Regions from separate parts of the Arthrobacter sp. FW306-05-C genome, predicted to be linked through region 3. Evidence: riboswitches for the same ligand, from Rfam matches in the RefSeq annotation. Region 3 holds a riboswitch; each other region holds the start of a gene.
What was found. A riboswitch is a leader RNA that binds a small molecule or an ion and turns the genes downstream of it on or off. The one in region 3 is predicted to bind thiamine pyrophosphate.
Positions count from the first base shown of each region.

Region 1 (5,617 bases), 440 kb from region 3:
CCCAGGCCATCCAGGCTGGGCGCCCCGCCGGTGCCCATAATGAGGCGGGATTCCAGGGCGACGCCGTCAATCACCAGGGCGTCGCCGGCACCGGGGTTTCCGGCGGGGTTGATGGTGCTGGTTTCGGTCATGGCGTCAGCCTCCCTGTACTGCTGTAACGAGTTCGATGTCGTCGCCCTCGGCGAGCGCCGTGGCGAACCATTGGCTGCGCGGCACCACCTGGGCGTTATGGGCGACGGCGACGCCCAGCTTCCCGCCGTCCGTCGCCTGCCCGTTGTCAGCCAGCGGGCGTCCGGTGACCTGGCTGACGAGTGTGGTGATGGAGGCGCCGTCGGCCACCGTGTGCGGGTTTCCGTTGAGGGTGATGTTCACGCTGTTTCCTTGGTGTGGGTGCCATTGTCGTGGAGGCCGTGGGTGGCCGTTCCCAGGCCGGAGAACCGGCCCGGGCGGAAGGGGACCCAGCGGGGGTCGGCTTTTCCGTCGAGCAGATCCGTGCAGATCGCTGCTGCAGCGGGTGTGAGCAGGACGCCGTGCCGGAAAAAACCGGTGGCGATGATGAGCCCCGGAACGTAACCGGCTTCCGTTGCGGACCCTTCGCTTCTTAAGGCCAGGTCCACCGGCACCCTTCCCAGCAGCGGCGCATTGTCCGGGGTTCCCGGGCGGGCCCGGGCGGTGCACTCCAGAAGTTCGAGCTCGGCGACCGCGGGCACCAGCGCCTGGGCATCGCGCAGCAGCTGGTAGACGCCGCCGGCACTGACGGCGTCGGACAGGGCGTCCTCGCGCTGGGTGGCTCCGATCACCACGGTCCCGTCCCGGCGCGGAACGATGTACACCGGAACTCCGTGCACCAGTCCCCGCACCGTTGCGGTCACCAGGGGCTGGAGGTGGCCGGGCACCGCAAGCCGGAGGATGTCCCCGTGGACGGGACGCAGGGGCAGCTCGAGGCCATGGGGGAGGTCCGCGAGCGCCCCCGCCTGCAGCCCGTTGGCCACCACGGTTTCCGCTGCCAGGACGGTGCCGCCACCGGCGAGCCGAACCCCCGTAACGATGCCGTCCTCCCACAACAGCCCGCTTGCCCGCTCCGGCACTGCGTAACCGTCCACTGCCCCTGCCACGGCCAGGTGGTGCGTTTCGCGGACGCCGCCGGCCAGTGCCAGCCGCAGGGCCGCCACCAGCCGGCGGGGATCCACCTGGTGGTCCCCCGGGGTATCGAGGGCGCAGGCGATGGCGGGGCTGAGGAGGGGTTCGCGTTTGCGGGCCTCCCGGACGGTCAAGGGTTCCACGGACAGCCCGCTCGCCTGTTGAACTGTGCGCAGGTCCATCAGGGCGCGGCGGTCGGCGGCGTCGGCACCCACGGCGAGTGTCGGCGTCGTGAGGTATCCGGAATCCGTGCCCGATGCATCGGCGACGGCGGCCGCGAATGCCGGCCACCGTGACGATGCCTCCAGCATGAGTTCCAGGAGGTCCTCCTCCTGGTAGTGCAGTTCGCTCACGGGGGCCAGCATGCCGGCGGCAGCCCAGCTCGCGCCGGAACCTGGCGCGTCGTCAATGAGGACGACGGAGCGTCCGGAACGCTGCACTTCCCAGGCGATACCGTGTCCCACCACTCCCCCGCCAATGACGGCGACGTCGGCACGAAGGGTGGAGGGAATGGACGCATCAACGGACGAGGGCTGGGTGGTGCCGGGGGTACGCATCTGGGTTCCTTCCCTACGCCGGCATTAACCGGATCAGGTCAAGCGGTCGGCTCTGACGCCCTCTCAGCCCGGCGCTTTGTGACAGCTGCCGCGGGCTCCCGCAGTACCTCCCCAGTTTAGAGGAATTAGGCTTGCAGGCATGAATGCGACCACCCCTTCCCTTCCCGCAGGTTCCCACGCTCCGGCCGGCGGAGTTGCCAATGCCGAGGTTGTCAACGCCCGCGACAGCGAGGCCCTCAAGGCTGCCCGCCTGTATCTCTGCACCGATGCACGGCGGGACCGCGGCGATTTTGCGGAGTTCGTGGACGCGGCATTTGCCGGCGGCGTGGACATCATTCAGCTGCGCGACAAGACCATCGAGGCAGCCGAGGAACTGGACCTTTTGGCTGTGCTGAAGGAAGTGGCGGTGCGGCACGGCAAGCTGTGGGCGGTCAACGACCGCGCCGACATCGCTGTGCTTTCCGGGGCCCCGGTGTTCCATATCGGCCAGAAGGACCTGCCGCTGGCGGCCGCACGCACGCTGGTCGACGGCAACGCCGCCATCGGACTCTCCAGCCATACACCCGAACAGGTGGATGCCGCCCTTGCCGCAACTGCCGCACCGTCCGGGCTGGACTACTTCTGCGTGGGCCCCGTCTGGGCTACGCCCACCAAACCCGGCAGGGCCGCCGTCGGTCCCGAACTGGTCAAGTACGCGGCCGAGGCGTCACGGCAGGCTGCGGACCCGGTGCCCTGGTTTGCCATCGGCGGCATCGACCACGGCAACGTCCGCCATGTGGCGGAGGCGGGTGCGCGCAGGATCGTGGTGGTCCGGGCCATCACCGAAGCCCCTGATCCCGCCGCCGCTGCTGCCTCCCTCCTCGACGCGCTGGACGCTGCCGGTTCCTGAGCCTGCTTAATCGCGGAACTTGGGGCTACGCTGAATTTTGTGTCACATCATCGGCTGGCTCCCAACGTCCACGACCATAAGAACGCCTTGGAAGAGGCGTTGGGCCTGCTGCGGACGGAGCTTGAGCTTCCGGGTCCTTATCCCGCCGAAGCCGTGGAAGACGCCCTGGCTGCCGTTGCGGCGCTGCAGCTGCCGTCCTACGACCTGACCGCCGTCGAGTTTGTCACCATCGACCCGGCGTCCACCACGGACCTGGACCAGGCAGTGTTCATTGAATTGGACGGGGATGGCTACCGCGTGATGTACGCGATCGCCGATGTTCCAGCCTTCGTTGCGCCGGGAGGCCCCCTGGACGCGGAGACGCGGCGGCGCGGACAGACGTTCTACGCTCCTGACGGCCGGATCCCGCTTCACCCGGAGATCATCAGCGAAGGGGCCGGGAGCCTGCTGCCCGGCCAGGAGTGTTCGGCCTTCGTCTGGGATTTCACGCTCGACGGCGAAGCAACCGTACTGACGGTCAGCGTCCGTCGCGCGCGGGTCCGCAGCCGCGACAAGCTCAGCTACCGGGGCGCCCAGGCAGCCCTCGACGCCGGGACCGCCCCGCCCGTGCTCCAGCTGCTCCGTGAGGTGGGCCTGAAGCGGGTGGCACTGGAACGGGCGCGTGAAGGTGCAAGCCTGAACATGCCTGAGCAGGAGATTGTCCAGCTGCCCGACGGCGGCTACCGGATTGACGCTGTTCCACAGCTTCCGGTGGAGGACTGGAACGCGCAGATTTCGCTGATGACCGGGATGGCGGCGGCGCAGCTCATGCTGGAGGGCAAGGTGGGCATCCTGCGCACCATGCCGGCCCCGGACGAACGGTCCCTGAAGCATTTTCGCCTGCAGACCGAGGTGCTGGGCAGGCCATGGGACGGCGAAGTCAGCTATGGCGAGTATCTGCGGTCCCTGGACCCCACCGATCCGCGGCAGCTGGCCATCATGCATTCGGCAGGCATGCTGTTCCGCGGAGCCTCCTACACCGCCTTCGACGGGACCGTCCCCGAGGATGGGATCCAGTCCGCCATCGGCGCTGCCTATGCCCACACCACCGCGCCGCTGCGCCGGTTAGTGGACCGCTTCGTGCTGGTCATCTGCGAGGCCCTGAGCAACGGCGGCGATGTTCCCGGCTGGGCGCGGGAGGCCCTGCCGCTGCTGCCGGGCATCATGGCAGGCTCGGACCAACTGGCGTCACGGATGGAACGCCTGGCCCTGGATACCGTGGAGGCGGCCCTGCTGCTGAACCACATCGGGCAGGAGTTCGACGCGATCGTGATCTCCGGGTCCAAGCCGCAGAACGGGAACAGTAACGGCAACGGGAAAAACGGCAAGTACGGCAACGGCAGCTCCGGGATCATCCAGATTGCCGAACCCGCAGTGACGGCGCGCTGCGCCGGCGAGCTGGAGTCCGGCACCAAGGTCCGGGTCCGGCTGGTGTCCTCAGACATCACCACGCGGGAGATCCACTTCGAACTCGTCTCCTAAAGGGCCGGCGGAACGCCCCGGGCGGGAGGAAACCGTGTTTCCACGCCCATGCGGCTAGACTTGAAGGGTAGAACTGGATGCCCGGTCGTTGATTTCCTCGATTTGAAACCAACAAGCCCGCCCCTACGCGATCTTGAGATTTACCCGTTGGTCACCAGTGCCAGCATTTAGATAGCCCGCGATCGGCTTCCACTGGAATCGCTTGCGCGCCTGAGCGTGCTCCGGAGCGGCCAGCTTTGGCCGGCCCGTTGAGCAGGCAGCGCCATTGCCCAAATGAATAAGGAAACTCCCCTGTGAGTGAATTGCATACCCACCAGCTCCTCAGCGATGAGTCCGGCACGGAAACTATCGAGCCGGAAGAAACCATCATCTCCGACGAGACGCCCCACGAGATCGCGGAGAAGTCCTTTGCCGACTACAACGTGCGCGCGGACATCGTTGAGTCCCTGGCGGACGCCGGGATTACCCACCCGTTCCCCATCCAGGCCATGACCCTGCCGGTGGCTCTTGCCGGCCATGACATCATCGGCCAGGCCAAGACCGGCACCGGCAAGACCCTCGGCTTCGGTATTCCCGCACTGCAACGGGTCATCGGCCAGGACGACCCCGGGTACGCCAAGCTCGCCGTTCCCGGAGCCCCGCAGGCCCTCGTGATCGTCCCCACCCGTGAGCTCGCCGTGCAGGTGGCCAGCGACCTGCAGACGGCATCCCGCAAACGCAACGCCAGGATCACCACCATCTATGGTGGCCGCGCCTACGAGCCCCAGGTTGAGGCGCTCAAGCAGGGTGTCGAGGTAGTGGTGGGCACCCCCGGGCGCCTGATCGACCTGTACAAGCAGAAGCACCTGAGCCTGAAGAATGTGAAGCTCGTGGTCCTCGACGAGGCCGACGAAATGCTGGACCTCGGCTTCCTGCCGGACGTTGAGACCCTCATCGCCGGCACCCCTGCGGTCCGCCAGACGCTCCTGTTCTCGGCTACCATGCCCGGCCCGGTCATTGCCATGGCGCGCCGCTACATGACCCAGCCCACCCATATCCGCGCAGCGGATCCCGAGGACGAGGGCCTGACCAAGCGGGACATCCGCCAGCTCATTTACCGTGCCCACAGCATGGACAAGACCGAGGTGGTGGCCCGCATCCTGCAGGCCCGCGGCCGCGGACGGACCATCATCTTCACCAAGACCAAGCGCACCGCCGCCAAAGTGGCCGAGGAACTGGTGGACCGCGGCTTCGCGGCCGCCGCCATCCACGGAGACCTGGGCCAGGGCGCCCGCGAACAGGCTCTGCGCGCGTTCCGCAACAACAAGGTGGACGTCCTGGTGGCCACGGACGTGGCTGCCCGCGGCATCGACGTTGACGACGTGACCCACGTGATCAACTACCAGTGCGTGGAAGACGAGAAGATCTACCTGCACCGGGTGGGCCGCACCGGACGCGCCGGCAACAAGGGCACCGCCGTCACATTCGTTGACTGGGACGACATGCCGCGCTGGGCGCTGATCAACAAGGC
Region 1 covers NZ_CP084556.1:2,938,004-2,943,620, forward strand. Annotated here, with positions in the region: gene LFT44_RS13565 (thiazole synthase) at 1-131, opposite strand, end outside; gene thiS (sulfur carrier protein ThiS) at 136-372, opposite strand; gene thiO (glycine oxidase ThiO) at 369-1,697, opposite strand; TPP riboswitch at 1,691-1,809, opposite strand; gene thiE (thiamine phosphate synthase) at 1,837-2,586, shown strand; gene LFT44_RS13585 (RNB domain-containing ribonuclease) at 2,626-4,107, shown strand; gene LFT44_RS13590 (DEAD/DEAH box helicase) at 4,401-5,617, shown strand, end outside.
Region 1: linked by a shared signal. The riboswitch ahead of thiO (glycine oxidase ThiO) and the one ahead of thiD (bifunctional hydroxymethylpyrimidine kinase/phosphomethylpyrimidine kinase) in region 3 are both predicted to bind thiamine pyrophosphate.

Region 2 (5,617 bases), 1.5 Mb from region 3:
GTGACCTCCGAGTTGGTGACGATGCCGGCCGTGATGAGGCTCATGGCTTCGATGGGGTCTTCGGAGGGGAAGTATTCGATCTCGGCGTCGATCTCGGGCTGGCCGGTGATCTTCAGGGTGGTGGTGCCCACGCCCTCAATGGTGACGCCCAGCATCTGTAGGTAGAAGCAGAGGTCCTGGACCATGTAGTTGGGGCTGGCATTGCGGATCACGGTTGTTCCCGGCCGGTGCGCCGCCGCCATGATCGCATTCTCGGTGACGGTGTCGCCGCGCTCGGTGAGGACGAAGGAACGGTCGCGGGTGTCGGCAGGAGGTGCCTGGACGGTGTAGAAACCGGCCGTGGCTTCCACCGAGAGGCCGAACTCGCGCAGTGCCTGCATGTGGGGCTCCACCGTGCGGGTGCCAAGGTCGCAGCCGCCGGCGTAGGGCAGCCGGTACTCCCGCGATTCATCCAGCATGGGGCCGAGCAGCATGATGACGCTGCGGGTCCTGCGTGCCGCGTCCACGTCCATCGCTTCGAGGTCCAGGACGGCGGGACGGCGGAGGCGCAGGTCCGTGTCGTTAAGCCAGGTGCATTCCACGCCGATGCTGGTGAGCACCTCGACAATGCGGTTAACTTCCTCGATGCGGGCCAGCCGGCGGAGCACGGTGGTGCCGCGGTTGATCAGGCTGGCGCAGAGCAGGGCGACGCCGGCGTTCTTGCTGCTGTTCACGTCCACTGCACCGGAAAGGGTGCGGCCGCCCTCTACCCGCAGGTGGGTCATCTGCGGCTTGCCCACGTTGACGATGCTGCGGTCGAAGATGTTTTCCAGGCGCTGGATCATTTTCAGGCTCAGGTTCTGCTTGCCCTGTTCCATCCGGGCCACGGCGCTCTGGCTGGTGCCTAGTTCGGCAGCCAACTGGCCCTGGGTCCACCCCTTCTCGCTCCGGGCGTCCCTGAGCATGGCGGCAACGTGTTCAGCGGTCTCTTGCGTCATACGCCGAATATATCATAAATGAGTTATCCAGCCTGCCCAGCACCTACCCAAGAGCCCGTTTGGGGGATACGGAAAGGCTGTACCCATCACGTGCGATAGGGAAGCCTAGGTAACACTCGGGCCCGGGACTTAGCTTCCCAACCACACCATGTTCCAGGTACCGGCGGTAACAGCCGCAAAAAGGGCAAGCCCAGCCACCACGACGCCGCCGGCCACTACTCCGAGATCCAGCACGCTGAAGGTTGATTCCCGCGCCCAGGTCCGCGTGGCACCGCCAAAGCCCCGCGCTTCCATGGTGACGGCCAGCCTCGACGCGCGCCGAATGGCCTGCACCAGGAGCCCGAAGCTTTGCCCCAGCGTGGCCTTCACCCGCTGGCCCAGGCTGCCGCGTGAACCCACGCCGCGGGCACGCCGCGCCATGCCGATGGTCTGCCATTCCTCGGCCATGAGCCCCACCAGCCGCATTGCGGCGAGGGTTCCCAGGACAAACCGGTGCGGCAGGCGCGCTTTCTGCGCCAGCGCATCGGCGAGGTCCGTGGGATCGGTGCAGCTCATCAGGAGCACCGCCGGAAGGGCGATGGCAAAGCCGCGCAGGAGGAAGCCGATCCCCAGCTGAAGGGAACCTTCGCTCATGGTCCAGATGCCGGCGTCGAGCAGGATCCTGCCGCTGTCCGGCGCCAGGATGGACGTGCTCCAACCGCCTATGGCGGCCGCGAGGATCAGCGGCCAGCCCCGCTGCCACAGCAGGGACAGGGTGAGCCCGGCCAGGGGAAAGAGCAGAAGCTCGAAGACCAACGCCACGGATGCCGAGACCCAGTCGATGGACAGGGCAAGGACGGCGGTGATGAGCAGGACCGCCGCGAATTTGCTGAGCGGGTTGGCGCGGGTGAGCACGGCCCGGTTGCCGCTGAGGGTGAGTTGCTGCCTCATGGCGCCACCGTTTCCGCAGCCACCATCCGCAGCTCCTCGCCGCCCAGCGCCTCGGTGAATTCGGCATCATGGGTCACCGAAACCACCGCCGTTCCGGCATCAAGCAGCTCGGACAGGAACGAGGCCAACTCGGCCCAGGTGTTGGCATCCTGCCCGAAGGTGGGCTCGTCAAGGACCAGGACCCGGGGGCTGGCGGCAAGGACGGTGGCCACGGACAGCCGCCGCTTTTCACCGCCGGAGAGCGTGTACGGGTTCGCATCCACCAGCTGGGTGAGCCGCAGCCGCTCCAGCAGCTCGTCAACCCGGTCCTCGCCATGGCCCAGGTGCCGGGGGCCAAAGCGCAGCTCATCCAGCACTTTGCCGGTCACGAACTGGTGCTCAGGCTCCTGGAACACCGTCCCTACGCGGGAAATCAATTGCTCGGCCTTCCACCGGAACGGGTCGATGCCCGCACCCCGGCTGAGGTCCAGGGTGGCGGAGACTTTCCCGGAGACCGGTTCCAGGAGGCCGGCAAGGGTCAGCGCGAAGGTCGACTTGCCGGCGCCGTTGGGACCGGTGATGGCCAGGGCTTGCCCGGCGCGGACCTGCGCGGCCACGCCTTCCTGGACGGGGACGGGCGGGATCTTCCGGAAGCCCTTGCGACGGGGTCGTTCGCGGGAAACACCCAGCTGTTCGGCCGCCAGCAGGAGATTCCCCGTTCCCGGCGCCTGCACCGCAGCCCGGGCACGGGTGGCCGGGACGTAGCCTGGAACCCACACCCCCGCCGCGGCGAGCATGGTGCGCGCCTCACTGAGTACCCGGTCCGGCGGCCCGTCCAACAGCACGGCGGGCTCGGAGGCGGAGCCCGGCTGCAGGACCACGATCCGGTCCACCAGGTCCTTCCACACCGACACCCGGTGCTCCACCACCACCAGGGTGGCCCCGGTCTTGTCCAGGCAGCGCGCCACGGCGTCGCGGACTTCCAGCACCCCGTCCGGGTCCAGGTTGGCGGTGGGCTCATCCAGCAGGATCAGCCCCGGGCGCATGGCCAGGATCCCCGCCAGCGCCAGGCGCTGCTTTTGCCCGCCGGACAGGGCCGACGTCGGGTGGTCCAGCGGGAGGTGGGACAGTCCGACGTCGGCAAGCGCCTCGTGCACGCGCGCCCAGATGGCGTCACGCGGCACGGCAAGGTTCTCGGCTCCGAACGCGACATCGTCCCCCACCCGCGACAGGACCACCTGCGTCTCCGGGTCCTGCTGCATCAGGCCGGCGCGGCCGCGCTGGGAGCGGGGCACAGCGCCGTCAACCAGCAGCGAACCCGACTCGTCGGCGTCGCCCGCCTCGCCGTCGTCGTCAATGTCTCCCAGTACGCCGGCCAGCGCATGCAGGAGCGTCGACTTTCCGGCGCCCGAGGGGCCCAGCAGCAGCACCCGCTCGCCGGGGCTGATGTCCAGGTCAAGGGCATGGACGGCGGGCCTGGCCCTGCCGGCATGCCGCCAGCCCCAGCCGCGGGCAGTGACCGCCGCGGGGCGGACGGCGCCGGCTGCGCCCTGGGAGGGTGCCATCAGGAGAAGACTGGCTCCGTGGCAGCCCTGCGGGACGCGAAGGAGCTCAATACGCCGGTGCGGGCCAGGCCGCGGGTGGCGAGCCAGGACAGGCCTCCGGCCAGGACGGCGCCGGATATCGTGGCGAGGACGATGTAGGCGAACTTGTCCGCACCTGAGTAGGCGATGTTCCAGCCCCACGGCGCGAACGAGTCATTCAGGCCGCAGAAGAAGCCGGCCGCGGCGCCTGCCAGCAGGGAGACGGGCAGGTTGAACTTGCGGTAGGCGAAGATGATGAAGATGATCTCCGCACCCAGGCCCTGGATTAACCCCGAGAACAGGACCGAGGCGCCGTACTGCGAGCCCATAAGCAGCTCTCCGGTGGCGGCCACGGTCTCGCAGAACAGCGCCGCGCCCGGCTTGCGGATGATGAGCATGCCCAGCACGCCCGGAATCATCCATCCGCCGGCCAGCAGACCGGTGAGCGGCGGGTAGGCCGCGTTCATGGGGGCGGACAGTGCTGCCGCGCCTTGGTCCCATGCCCAGAAGATGACGCCGCCGGCGATGGCCACCAGCGCGGCCACCACGATGTCCACGACGCGCCAGGACCTGCTGGTGGTCTTCTTGATTGCTGCAGTGCTCATGTGATCCTCCTGGGAAACAGGAGGGGAAAGTGGACCGGCTGACGGCCCGTTGCCGTGCAGCCGCGACACTTTGAGAACTCGACTCCCTTGCGCCGGTACTAACCGGATCAGGTTCGAGGGTCTGCGGCTGTCCGCACTCTCAGCGCCCACCTGCGGTGCCCGGCTTTAGCCAGGATGCCCGACGGCGGCGCTCCCCTGTCGTTTTTAGTGTTGCTTTTTGGTTTGGGTAAGGCTTTTGATTTGCCCATCCGGGCGTGGTCCAGTTTACACCGAACGGCGCTGGATTGAGGGCTGCGGGCGCCAACCGGACAGGATGTGACCGGCCGTGCGTGGTGGCGCGAGGCATGGAAATAAGCGCGCTTAGCTTTTATTAGTAATCATGCTTACTATGTTGTCTCCCGGGTTTCGAGGAGTACGGGCACATGGGACTCACCATGGTCGGCCCCGCGTTCGTTCCCGTCAGCAGCGCGGCAGACCAAGGAGCACCATGAGAATCCCGGAAACCAGAGGCCCCGTCAGCAGCGCACTGTTCAAAGTCCTGGCGCAGGCTCCGGACGCCGCGGGGCCAGGCCTGGATGGGCTGTACTCCCTGATGGTGCGGCAGCTGGCCGGAACCGGCGACATCATTGCCGACGAGGACATCCAACTCGCACTATTCTGCCTTTACGAACTCCATTACTCCGGACTGGACGGCGTTTCAGACAGCTGGGAGTGGGAGCCTGCGCTGATCAGGGTCCGGCGGCTGATCGAGGAACCCTTCGAAGCGGCACTGCGCGCTGCCGCCAAGGAGGCGGCAGGAAACTTCGAACTGCCCGACGGAATTGCCATGACCAGTGACGCCGTTGCCGACGTCCTCTTCGGCCTGGCCGCCACGGACACCGGCCCCAGCCTGTCCCGCTACGTGGCCCGGAAAGCCACCCTGGACCAGCTCAAGGAGTTCCTGGTCCACAAATCCATGTACCAGCTGAAGGAAGCCGACCCGCACACCTGGGCCATTCCGCGGCTCAGCGGCAGGCCGAAGGCGGCCCTGGTGGAAATCCAGGCGGACGAATACGGCGGCGGCCGGCCTGAGCGGATGCACAGCGCGCTGTTCGCCCGGACCATGCGAGGCCTGGGCCTGGATGACAGCTACGGCGCCTACGTGGACACGGTCCCGGCAATCTCCCTGGCTTCCGTCAACCTCATGTCGCTCTGCGGCCTGAACCGCCGGCTCCGCGGTGCCATCACCGGGCACCTCGCCATCTACGAAATGACCTCCTCGCAGCCCAACCGCTTCTACGGCAACGGATTCCGCCGGCACGGCTTCGGCCCTGACATCACGCACTACTTTGACGAGCACGTGGAGGCCGACGCCGTGCACGAACAGATTGCGGGACGGGACCTCGCCGGCGGCCTGGTGGAAGCCGAACCGCAACTGCTTGCCGATGTCCTGTTCGGGGCGACGGCGGTCATGGCCATCGACACCCGCCTTACCGCGCACCTGATGTCGTCCTGGGAAGCCGGGCAGACATCGCTCCGGGCGGCCGTGCCGGCGGCAGCGTGA
Region 2 covers NZ_CP084556.1:4,015,367-4,020,983, forward strand. Annotated here, with positions in the region: gene LFT44_RS18680 (UDP-N-acetylglucosamine 1-carboxyvinyltransferase) at 1-977, opposite strand, end outside; gene LFT44_RS18685 (energy-coupling factor transporter transmembrane component T family protein) at 1,107-1,907, opposite strand; gene LFT44_RS18690 (ABC transporter ATP-binding protein) at 1,904-3,451, opposite strand; gene LFT44_RS18695 (ECF transporter S component) at 3,451-4,074, opposite strand; TPP riboswitch at 4,141-4,281, opposite strand; gene LFT44_RS18700 (iron-containing redox enzyme family protein) at 4,562-5,617, shown strand.
Region 2: linked by a shared signal. The riboswitch ahead of LFT44_RS18695 (ECF transporter S component) and the one ahead of thiD (bifunctional hydroxymethylpyrimidine kinase/phosphomethylpyrimidine kinase) in region 3 are both predicted to bind thiamine pyrophosphate.

Region 3 (5,617 bases):
CCGGACGCTACCTGGTGTACGTGCCCGGCGGGTCCATGACCGGCATCTCCCGCAAGCTGCCCGACGTCGAACGGAACCGCCTCAAGCGCATCCTCAAAGACCGCCTGCCCGAGCACGCCGGCGTCATTGTCCGCACGGCCGCCGAGGGCGCTTCCGAGGAAGAGCTCACGCACGACATCAACAGGCTGCGGGCCCAGTGGGAAGGCATCGAAAGCCAGTCGGCCTCCACCAAGATCCTGGCCCCCGAACTGCTCTACGGCGAGCCGGACCTGACCATCAAGGTGGTCCGCGACGTCTTCAACGAGGACTTCTCCAAGCTCATCGTCTCGGGCGAGGAAGCCTGGGACACCATCGAGGCCTACGTAACCTACGTGGCCCCGGACCTGGTGGGCCGCCTCGAGAAGTGGACCAAGGACCAGGACATCTTCTCCGCTTGGCGCATCGACGAGCAGATCCACAAGGCCCTCGAACGGAAGGTCTTCCTTCCCTCGGGCGGCTCCCTGGTGATCGATCGCACCGAGGCCATGACCGTGGTGGACGTCAACACCGGCAAGTTCACCGGCAGCGGCGGCAACCTCGAGGAAACCGTCACCAAGAACAACCTCGAAGCTGCCGAGGAAGTGGTACGCCAGCTGCGGCTGCGCGACATCGGCGGCATTATCGTGATCGACTTCATCGACATGGTGCTCGAATCCAACCGCGACCTGGTGCTGCGCCGCCTGGTGGAATGCCTGGGCCGCGACCGGACCAAGCACCAGGTTGCCGAAGTGACCTCTCTCGGCCTGGTCCAGATGACCCGCAAGCGCATGGGCACCGGGCTCCTGGAAGTCTTCGGCGAGCAGTGCGAGGCCTGCGCCGGCCGCGGCGTGGTGACCCACGACGATCCCGTGGAGCACCGCCGGGCCAATGTCGTGGCCGCCGAGCACCACCACGTCCAGCGCAATGACAACCGGCCCGAAGCCCGGCCGGAAGCCCACCGCACCGAAAGCCAGCGGACCGACAACAACCAGCCGGGCGCACGTTCCGAACGAAAGCGGCGGCGCGGACGCAACGGCCAGCAGCCCGAGGCCGCTCCGGCTCCTGCCGTCCAGGTCCACACCGTCCACCCGGACCCTACGGACGCTGAGCGGCATGCCAAGGCAGAAGCAACCCGCCTTGCCCTGGCCAACATCGCCGCTGCTGCCCACGCCGCCCACCTGCACGACGAAGAGGTAGCGGCAACCCGGCAGGTGCCCGCCGCCCCGCCTGCGCCGGCTCCGGCGGAGGAGAAACACGACGCCGACGCCCCCACGCGTCCGGCGGCTGTCCTGACATTCGGTGGCGAGGAAGTCCCGCTTCCGTTCGTGGAGCATGCGGAGGAGCAGCAGCCCAAGCCGGCTCTCACCTTGGACCGGCTCGCTGAAGCGTTCGCCCACCTGGGCCAGCCGGCGTCGTCCGTGGAGGACGTTCCGGCGAGGACCGCGGAGGCGCCGCAGGCAGCCGAACCGTCCGCACCGGCACCGGCCACGCCGGAATCAGGGGCTGAAGCCGGGGGAGCGGAAGCCCGCACCGCGGTGGAAGTCCCAGGCGAAAAGGACTATTCGGACCACACGCTGGAACAGTCCCGGCAGCGCCGTCCGCGGCGCCACCGGGGTGCCAGCCGTGCGCAGGGTGCCGCCAACGAGACCGCCGTCCAGCACCACGAAAACGTCCAGTCGACTGCCGGAGGCCATTCGCACGCGGCCAAGGCCCCGGAAATGGATAAGGCACAGGCCACCGCCGAACCGGGCAAGGCGGCAGCGGAACCGATTATCCTCGGCGTCGGCGTCCCGGCTTCGGAGCTGTAAGCCGGAAGCCCCGGACAGGCAACAAAGACACATTCAGGAGTCCCCGCTTTGTGGACGGTTCCCCGGTGAATGACACGGGGAACAGTCCCAGGGCGGGGACTCCTGCGTGCGGCACCCACCCCTTTGCGGCAGGTGCTGTCACCTTTCCTGGGAATACGCCCCAGCGGCTAGGCTGGAAACCGACACGGGGTGCCGCGCAAAAGGCCGGCTGAGATCCACACCCGTTGAACCTGTCCGGCTAGTACCGGCGAAGGGATGTCTCTTGTCTTCAACCCTTTCCATGCCCCTGCCAGCTGCATTCGATGCACCCACTGCGTTGCCGGCAGGCCGTGACGTTCCACGCGTCCTCTCCATCGCGGGCTCGGACCCGTCAGGCGGAGCGGGCATCCAGGCAGACCTTAAGAGCATCGCCGCGCATGGCGGCTATGGCATGGCCGCCATCACCGCCCTCACAGCCCAGAACACCCAGGGCGTGCAGGCCGTGCACGTTCCTCCGGCCGCTTTCCTGGCCCAGCAGCTGGATGCCGTCAGCGACGACATCAACATCGACGCCGTCAAGATCGGCATGCTGGGTGACAGGGAAGTGATCCGCACTGTTCGCGGCTGGCTCGAAAAGGTGCGTCCCGACGTCGTGGTTCTCGATCCGGTGATGGTTGCCACCAGCGGCGACCGGCTGCTGAAGGAATCGGCGGAAGCGGCACTTCGGGAACTGCTGCCCCTTGCCCACCTCATCACCCCCAACCTGCCCGAGCTTGCCATGCTGATGGGCGCTGCCCCCGCGGAGAGCTGGGATGAGGCGCTGGCGCAGGGCAGGCGCCTGGCCGATGCCACCGGGGCCACAATCCTGGTCAAGGGCGGGCACCTGGCGGGGGAGCGCTGTCCGGACGCTCTGGTCAACACCGCGGGCCTGCTCGGGGAGGAGATAGTGGAAGTCCCGGGACCCCGTATTGCCACCCGCAACAGCCACGGCACGGGATGCTCCCTTTCCTCCGCAATGGCAACCGTGCAGGCACGCCTGGGAGACTGGGAAGCAACACTGCGGACCGTCAAGCCCTGGCTGGCCGGCGCCCTCGAGAACTCGGACCAGCTGTCAGTGGGCCGGGGGAACGGGCCAGTGCACCACTTCCACCATCTGCGGCCGGCACTGCAGGAAGGCGGCTTCGCGGCCCGGCTATGGACTGAAGCCCAACAGGACCTCGACGACATCTACGCGCTTGACTTCATCCGCGGCCTGGCCGCGGGAGACCTGGCCGAGAAGGACTTCGCCTACTACCTGGCCCAGGACGCCCTTTACCTCAACGGGTACTCCCGCGTTCTGGCCCGCACCAGCGCCCTGGCCCCCTCGGAGGCCGAACAGTTGTTCTGGGCAGGATCGGCCCAGAATTGCCTCGAAGTGGAAACGGAACTCCACCGCTCCTGGCTCAGCACCCGGCCGGTCCAGGGCGGCCTGGGCCCCGTCACCAAGGCCTACGTTGACCACCTCACAGCAGCATCGGCGTCGGGCAGCTACGCAGTCCTGGCGGCAGCCGTCCTGCCCTGCTTCTGGCTCTACGCCGAGGTGGGCAGGAAGCTGCACGCCCAGTTCCTTTCCAGCGGTGAGCCTGAAGGGCACGCCTACGCGGCGTGGCTGCGCACCTACGCCGACGAGGGCTTCGCCGAAGCCACCCGCCGGGCCATCGCCATCGTGGATGGGGCGGGGCGGAAAGCGTCGGACCATGAAAGAGCAGCGATGGTCACCGCGTTCAAGCAGTCCTGCCGCCTGGAAGTGGAGTTCTTCGACGCGCCGAGACTTCATTCCTGACCGCTGCCGGCAGCGCCGCCGCTATGATGGAGTGGCATGGTTGCGGTGCTGCCCGCCGGGTTTGTGGTTACTACCACAGCGGGGCCGCCGGAACCAGCCTCATTTGCGGCCGTGGACGGATTTAGCGTATTCTGGATCTTCGGTGCTTACGCCAACACTTGGGTTATGACCCTGGGGCATTCTGCTGTGTATAACAAGCGGACTGCTCCACCGGGACGGCTCACGGATTTCCCCGGGGAATCCACGGCGTTGAGGCACAGCGGGATCCCAGCCAATTTCCGAGCCGGGTGCCGCACGCAAATTTTGTAATAAACGTCGAGAGAAGTGAGTTCCCAAGTGGTGTACGCGATTGTCCGCGCAGGCGGCCGCCAAGAGAAGGTTTCCGTTGGAGACTTCGTTACCCTGAACCGCGTCGCCGGTGGAGCCGGCAGCACCATCGAGCTGCCCGCACTGCTCCTGGTTGACGGTGACAAAGTCACCTCCGCCGCCGCTGACCTGGCCAAGGTAACTGTTACGGCTGAAATCCTCCAGGACCTCCGTGGTCCTAAGATTGTCATCCAGAAGTACAAGAACAAGACCGGCTACAAGAAGCGCCAGGGTCACCGCCAGGAACTGACCAAGGTCAAGATCACCGGCATCAAGTAACCCACCGGTTACTGTTCAGGTTTTCCAACAGATTCCCCAGAATTTTAAAGGCAGGCATTTCAGATGGCACATAAAAAGGGCGCGAGCTCCACTCGCAACGGTCGCGATTCCAACGCTCAGTACCTCGGCGTCAAGCGCTTCGGCGGCCAGGTAGTTTCCGCAGGCGAGATCATCGTCCGCCAGCGTGGCACCCACTTCCACCCGGGCGCCGGCGTTGGCCGTGGCGGTGACGACACCCTGTTCGCACTGACCCCGGGCGCCGTTGAATTCGGCACCCGCCGCGGTCGTCGCGTAGTCAACATCGTTGCTGCTGCAGCTGCAGAGTAACAACAAGTTCTGAAGCGGTGGAGCGGGCCTGTGGGTCCGCTCCACTGTTCTTTTAACCGCATTACAATCGATGTGGCGTTCCGGACGCCAGGTAAACAGCATTTGAGGAGATCCACGTGGCCAGCTTTGTAGACCGGGTAGTCCTGCACGTATCCGGCGGATCGGGCGGCCACGGATGCGTCTCCGTCCACCGCGAGAAGTTCAAGCCCCTGGGTGGACCCGACGGCGGCAACGGCGGCAACGGCGGTGACGTGATCCTTCGCGTCGATCACCAGACCACCACACTCCTCGACTACCACCACGCACCCCACCGGCATGCCAGCAACGGCGGTCCCGGCATGGGTGACTGGCGCGGCGGTAAGAACGGCGAGACCCTGGTGCTGCCCGTGCCGGACGGTACCGTGGTCAAGACCAAGGACGGCACCCTGCTCGCCGACCTCGTAGGTGAAGGTGCTGAGTACGTGGCGGCCGCCGGAGGCGTGGGCGGGCTCGGCAACGCAGCACTCTCCTCCCAGAAGCGCCGCGCCCCTGGCTTCGCCCTGCTGGGCCTTGAGGGTGACTCCCGCGACATCGTGCTGGAGCTGAAGTCCATCGCGGACATAGCGCTGGTGGGCTTCCCGTCCGCGGGCAAGTCCAGCCTCATCGCAGCGATGTCCGCCGCCCGCCCCAAGATCGCCGACTACCCGTTCACTACGCTGGTTCCCAACCTCGGCGTGGTGCAGGCAGGCGATGTGCGTTTCACCATCGCCGATGTCCCCGGCCTCATCGAAGGCGCCAGTGAGGGACGCGGCCTGGGCCACAACTTCCTGCGCCACGTTGAGCGCTGCGCTGCCCTGGTGCACGTGCTGGACTGCGGCACCCTGGAATCGGACCGGGACCCGCTCTCCGACCTCGCCATCATCGAGGGGGAGCTGGAGAAGTACGCCGTCGACATGAGCTATGCCGGCCAGGACGGCGAAGTGGTTCCCCTGAACCACCGCCCCCGCCTGGTTGCCCTGAACAAGGTGGACCTGCCGGA
Region 3 covers NZ_CP084556.1:2,499,207-2,504,823, reverse strand. Annotated here, with positions in the region: gene LFT44_RS11585 (Rne/Rng family ribonuclease) at 1-1,826, shown strand, start outside; TPP riboswitch at 2,002-2,099, shown strand; gene thiD (bifunctional hydroxymethylpyrimidine kinase/phosphomethylpyrimidine kinase) at 2,107-3,627, shown strand; gene rplU (50S ribosomal protein L21) at 3,964-4,272, shown strand; gene rpmA (50S ribosomal protein L27) at 4,336-4,599, shown strand; gene obgE (GTPase ObgE) at 4,716-5,617, shown strand, end outside.